DNA from 2 places in the Bacillus cereus group sp. RP37 genome. Region 2 is predicted to be linked to the other one. Evidence: riboswitches for the same ligand, from Rfam matches in the RefSeq annotation. Region 2 holds a riboswitch; the other holds the start of a gene.

Region 1 (3,442 bases), 700 kb from region 2:
TGGCATTGAAAAGACGACTTTGCGCCCAATTGTACCGCCGATTGCTCTACTTAACATAGCGCTGCTTCCGATATCTTCTAAATAACTAATCATACGGAACAACTCACCAAACCCGACAATTTCTTTATCTAATAGCGCTGATACCGCTTCAATCGTTACATCACGTTTCGTAATACCAGTCCCGCCATTTGTTAATACAACATCTACGTCTTCCTTATGATAACCAGCTAACACTGCTTGCTGAATACTCTCTTTATCATCTTTTACAATTTCATAAGAAGTCACTTTATGTCCTGCTTCTTTTAACAATTCATGTAATAATTGTCCGCTCTTATCTGTCTCTTCCGTACGTGTATCGGAAATTGTTACGATCTTACAACGCACTTCTTTTGGTGCTTGTTTTTTATGTTCGGTTACGCTCATTTTTCATCTTTCCTTTCTTAAAGGCTTTTCTTCATTTTATCATATATATCTTTGCACAATTATGTATGAAGCCAACGATGCATCATGATACAATATAAGTATACTAACCCACAAAAAGGAAAATGAAAAACCATTTCCTAGACTTCACATCTTTAACTACTCTCTATATTTTCTACATAATAGAATTCAATTTTATAACTTGCACTACAAAATAAGCCGGAGGTCTAATACTATGGAACTTTATAAAAAACTAACAACAACATTCATCCTCTTATTCGTCGCTTCCATTACTGTTGGCTTTTCCTTAAAAGGCGCAATCCCATACGCTACATTAGTAAGCATTATATTCGCGACACTATTTTTACTAAGCAGTGCCTTTTGCGCTGGTAAAGCACGTCAACTGAAAGGGTGATCATCTATGTTCCGTAAGAAACAAATCCTTTGTAAATCATGTGAAAAAGAAATACAAACGTATGAAAAAGCATGGATTCATATGCCCTTTCCGGCCAGTGGTATGACGAATATGAAAAAGTATATTGAGCTAGACGGCGAAGTGTATTGTGGCTCATGCATTCAAATTGTAAGTAAAGCGCAATAAAAAAAGCTTTGCGCTCACCGCGCAAAGCTTTTTTTCATATATTATAGACCAGCTTGCTCTTTTAAAGTTGCAGCTTTGTCTGTACGTTCCCATGATAGATCTACATCAGTACGTCCGAAGTGGCCGTACGCTGCTGTTTGTTTGTAAATTGGGCGACGTAAGTCTAGCATTTTAATAATACCAGCTGGGCGAAGATCGAAGTTGTTACGAACTAGTTCTACTAATACGTCTTCAGATACTTTACAAGTGCCAAATGTATCAACTGAAATTGATACTGGTTGTGCTACACCGATTGCGTATGCAAGTTGTACTTCTGCTTTATCAGCAAGACCAGCTGCTATGATATTTTTCGCAACATAACGAGCTGCATATGCTGCAGAGCGGTCAACTTTTGTTGCATCTTTACCAGAGAATGCACCGCCACCGTGGCGAGCGTATCCACCGTAAGTATCAACGATGATTTTACGTCCTGTTAAACCAGCATCACCTTGTGGTCCACCAATTACGAAGCGGCCAGTTGGGTTAATGAAGAATTTCGTTTCTCCATCCATTAATTCCGCTGGAACTACAGCCTTAATTACATGCTCTTTTAAATCGCGATCGATTTCTTCCCATGTAACATCTGGATGATGCTGTGTAGAAATTACAATTGTATCTACACGTACAGGTTTACCATTTTCATCATACTCAACTGTAACTTGCGTTTTTCCATCCGGACGTAAGTATGATAATGTGTCATCTTTACGTACTTCAGTTAAACGACGAGCTAATTTGTGAGCAAGCGAGATTGGAAGTGGCATTAATTCTTGTGTCTCATTACATGCGAAACCAAACATTAAACCTTGGTCTCCTGCACCAATTGCCTCAATCTCAGCGTCAGTCATTTGACCTTCGCGTGCTTCTAGCGCTTGGTCAACACCCATAGCGATGTCAGCAGATTGCTCATCGATAGATGTTAAAACTGCACAAGTTTCTGCATCGAATCCGTATTTTGCGCGTGTGTAACCAATGCCTTGAATTGTTTCACGAACGATTTTTGGAATATCTACGTAAGTAGAAGTCGTAATTTCCCCCGCTACCAATACTAAACCAGTTGTTACAGTTGTTTCACAAGCTACACGTGCATTTGCGTCTTTTGATAAGATCGCATCTAAAATTGAATCAGAAATTTGGTCACAAATTTTATCTGGATGTCCTTCAGTTACAGACTCAGATGTGAACAGATGACGTTTTTTTGTCATGTGGTAAACCTCCCTACAGTAATTGTATATATTGTACGGAACTCATCCTTAATTTGCCACAAACTGCGACATACATTTATTCTCCCACAAGCATACAGAAAAACCTTTCCTACTTTACATAGAGGAAAGGTTTAATTTGCTACTTGCATACTGCTTTTTGCCCTTTGCTCTTATCGTTCGAGACCATTAGCCTCGCACAGGTTTTAGCACCTATTCACCTGTATTTACCACTACAAATGAGGTTGCTGGGCTTCATCGGGCCTGTCCCTCCGCCAGCTCGGGATAAGAGAGTATCCGTCCCAACCTATACTAAAGAAATGATATTCATTTGTCAATTAATATTCACATTTTCCTGAAAGTTTTTCTCAATGCGCCTAAAGTGAATTATTAATAAGGAAATAATGTATTCACACAAACAAATAGAAATAAATAGTATACATTATTTATATAATTGTGTTATACTCTTGTTGGGGATTACGAGAAATATTTCATTAAATGAAAAGGATGGTATATAAATATGAGTACTGTGAATGTCCAAATTGGTTTACACGAATTATTGAACGGAAGCAATGCACAGATTCAACTAAGTGTTCCGCAATTAGTGGAAAAAGTATTAATGCGAAATGAAGGGAAATTAACTTCTACTGGTGCGGTTTCTGCTTCAACAGGAAAATATACAGGACGTTCTCCTAAAGATAAATTTATTGTGAAAGAAGCATCGGTTGCTGACAAAATTGCTTGGGGAGCTGTGAATCAACCGATTTCTGAAGAACATTTTAATAAATTATATACTAAAGTTTTAGAATACTTAAAAGAAAAAGAAGAGTTATTCGTCTTCAATGGATTTGCAGGCGCTGACCGCAATTACCGCCTACCAATTCAAGTTATTAACGAATATGCATGGCACAATTTATTTGTACATCAATTATTCATTCGTCCAACTGAAGAAGAATTAACAACTCATGAATCAGAGTTCACAATTGTTTCTGCGCCGAATTTCAAAGCTGATCCAGCTGTTGACGGTACAAACTCTGAAGCATTCATTATGGTTTCATTCGAAAAACGTATCGTACTAATTGGTGGTACAGAATACGCTGGAGAAATGAAAAAATCAATCTTCTCTATTATGAACTTCTTACTACCTGAACAAGATATTCTTTCTATGCATTGCTCTGCAAAC
Region 2 (3,442 bases):
TTGGCGCCACTTGTTTCCCAAAAATTTTCGTAACTTCTGTTTCATCTCTTTCTTCAATAACAATTTCTGTACCTGTTTGTTTCGTAATATCAAACGTAGATAACGGAGCTGCAACGTAGAACGGGATATCGAAATACTTTGCTAATATCGCTAAATTCATTGTTCCGATTTTATTTGCTGTATCTCCATTTGCAACAATTCGGTCCGCTCCTACAATAATCGCGTTTATTTCTTTCGTTTGAATAGCATGCGCTGCCGTATTATCTGTAATAAGTGTTACATCAATAGCTGCCTGTTTTAATTCCCAGGTCGTTAAACGTCCGCCTTGTAAAACAGGTCTCGTTTCACACGCATACGCATGTAAATGTACACCTTTTTCTTTCCCAATATAAAACGGTGCTAATGCAGTACCATATCTAGCAGTTGCAATACTGCCAGCGTTACAAATTGTTAAAATATTATTCCCGTCTTTAAAGCATGTTAATGCATGTTCTCCAATACTCCGGCATACCGCTTCATCTTCTTGCTGAATGAGAAGCGCTTCTTCTTCTAATATTTTTTGTGCTTCTTTTATTGTAGTAATATCTTGAATAGATTCTCTCATACGATCGATTGCCCAAAATAAATTGACTGCTGTCGGACGTGATGTTCCTAAATAATTACAATCTCTATTAAACTTCTTTTGAAATTCTTCCATATGTACAGTGTTATATTTTTTGGATGCAAGCGCCAAGCCAAATGCAGCTACAATTCCAATTGCAGGTGCTCCTCCCACTTCTAACATGACAATACTCTTCCATACCTCTTCAATCGTCGTTAATGTGTTATATTCTGTGCTATGCGGCAACTTTGTTTGATTTAATACTGCAATAGCATCCCCTTTCCAACTGACAGACCTCGGAATAGTAACAATTGTACTCATGCTTTTATCCCTCCAGAAACCGTCTGTTGAAATAATGTTCGGAACAGTTGAATATCAGCACTCTTAGATTCATATTTTATTAGTTCTTTACCTAAGGATAGCGCTTGTTTCTTAGCTTGAATTCTCGCTTCTTTATTTGCTATTTCATCTAAATCAGCTACATGTGCTAAGCCAATTGTTCTACGGATAAGCTCACATCCGGCAAATCCGACAGCATCCGTAAAAATATTTTGCAAAATAATTGGTAGCCATTGCTTTTCTTTCGTATATGCCTCTACACCTTCTCCAATCCATAACCTCGTAAAAGTTTCTACAAAATAACTCCACGTCTTCTCTATATGGAAAAATAGCAAATTTCTCTGTTCTTCTTCTCTAGATAGAGCATTTAATAATAGATTTGCAATAAATTGACCAAGATCAAATCCAAATGGGCCATATGTTGCAAATTCCGGATCAATCACTTTCGTTTCAGAAGGTGATGAAAAAATACTACCAGTATGTAAATCACCGTGAATAAGCGCTTCTTTTCTCGTTAAAAATTTATATTTATATTGCGCGACTTTTAACTTTAAAGTTTTGTCACTCCACAATTCATCAACCGCTAGTTGTAACTCCGGCTCATAATCATTCGTATCGTAATGACCGAACGGATCTGTAAACACTAAATCTTCTGTAATCTTACAAAGGTCTGGGTTTACAAATGTACCTTCTAGTACCCTTTTCTCTTCTGACTGCAAACCGAAATCTGAGGTGTAAAATAAAACATGTGCTAGAAAACGACCGATATGCTGAGATAAAAGTGGGTACTCTTCTCCGCCTATCAATCCCCTTCTTGTAATTGTTAACCTTGATAAGTCTTCTATGACTGTTACCGCTAACTCTTCATCATGACTGTACACTACCGGAACATAATTTGGTACATACTTCGCAAAGATTTGCAGTGCCTTGCTTTCAATCGTTGCTCTTTTTATAGACAATGGCCAGCTCTCACCAACTACTTTCGCATATGGCAATGCTTGTTTTAATATAATAGACTTCTCTCCATTATCTAATTTGAACACGTAATTTAAATTTCCATCTCCAATTTCATGACAAACTACATTTGCTTTCTTTTCAAAATAACCGTGTTCTTTTGCATATTGTATAGCTGTTTTTTCAGTTAATGAATAATATCCCATCGTCTTCTCCCCCTTTTAAATTCAGAGGTTTTTCTAACACAGAAAAACCTCTTTCCACTAAGAAAGAGGTTTGAAGTTTATCTTCTCCCCTCTTATCTGCCAGAAAGTAAACTTTCTGCTGGAATTAGCACCGTGCCTTTTGGCGTAAATAAACGCCCCATTTCACAATGGTATTACGGTCGGTTGCTGGGCTTCATCGGGCCAAATCCCTCCACCTGCTCTTGATAAGAGTTGTATAATTTTTTGAATTTTTAACTTTATGTTGAAGACTATACCAAGAATAAAAATCACTTGTCAACATTTTATTTGTATAATTCTGGACGACGATCTGCAAAAACCGGAATTCCTTTGCGTACTTCTTTAATTTTCTCGAATGTAAGCTCTCCAAATAAAATTGATTCTTCTTCATTCGCTTCCACAACAACTTCGCCCCAAGGATCGACAATTAAAGAATGACCGGCAAACTCATTATTCGGATCCTTTCCTGCCCTATTACATGCAACAACATAACACTGATTTTCGACTGCTCTTGCTTGCAATAACAAACGCCAATGTGCTAAACGAACTAATGGCCATTCTGCTACAACAAATAAAACCTTTGCACCTTTAGCAGTATGAACACGCATCCACTCTGGGAAACGAATGTCATAACAAATTGTGCCGGCGCACTCAACATCATCTAGCTTAAATTCACCTGTACTATTTCCAGCGATTAAATATTTATGTTCATCCATAAGCTGAAATAAATGAACTTTACTATATTCATTGACTAGTTCTCCTTCCTTGTTTACTACATACATTGTATTTGTAACACCTTGCTCTGCTTGCTTCGCTATAGACCCACCGACAATATGTACACCATATTGCTTCGACCATTCTTTCAGCTTTTCTTTCGTTTGCAATCCATCCCTATCTGCAATTTCAGAAAGTCTTGTTAAATCATATCCTGTTGTCCATAGTTCTGGTAAGACGATAACATCTGGTCTTTCCTTCATCGCTTCGCTTATTTTACTTTTAGCGTTCTCAATATTTTTTTCTACATCTCCAAAGACAATATCCATTTGAATACATGCGACTTTCATTTTGTCAGCCCCATTCATAATTTTTTCTTTACAAAATACTGGAAAGATTATATCATTTGTCACTAGAATTGTAACAACTTTCAAAAGAGGTGGAAAGTATGAAATTATTTCAACCTTCTGAGATAGTAACATCATTGCCAACACAATTTTTCGCTTCACTTGTTGCAAAAGTTAACAAAGTCGTTGCAGCTGGTCACGATGTTATTAATCTAGGTCAAGGTAATCCAGATCAACCAACACCGCAGCATATCGTAAAAGCT

The links. A riboswitch is a leader RNA that binds a small molecule or an ion and turns the genes downstream of it on or off. The one in region 2 is predicted to bind S-adenosylmethionine.
Region 1: another riboswitch for S-adenosylmethionine. It lies ahead of metK (methionine adenosyltransferase); the one in region 2 lies ahead of mtnK (S-methyl-5-thioribose kinase).

Annotation. Positions count from the first base shown of each region.
Region 1 covers NZ_JARVHP010000001.1:681,638-685,079, reverse strand. Annotated here, with positions in the region: gene QCI44_RS03580 (MogA/MoaB family molybdenum cofactor biosynthesis protein) at 1-423, opposite strand, end outside; gene QCI44_RS03575 (hypothetical protein) at 656-835, shown strand; gene QCI44_RS03570 (hypothetical protein) at 842-1,021, shown strand; gene metK (methionine adenosyltransferase) at 1,063-2,262, opposite strand; SAM riboswitch class I at 2,430-2,551, opposite strand; gene pckA (phosphoenolpyruvate carboxykinase (ATP)) at 2,780-3,442, shown strand, end outside.
Region 2 covers NZ_JARVHP010000001.1:1,382,580-1,386,021, reverse strand. Annotated here, with positions in the region: gene mtnA (S-methyl-5-thioribose-1-phosphate isomerase) at 1-922, opposite strand, end outside; gene mtnK (S-methyl-5-thioribose kinase) at 919-2,100, opposite strand; SAM riboswitch class I at 2,190-2,331, opposite strand; gene QCI44_RS07440 (carbon-nitrogen family hydrolase) at 2,403-3,266, opposite strand; gene QCI44_RS07435 (pyridoxal phosphate-dependent aminotransferase) at 3,281-3,442, shown strand, end outside.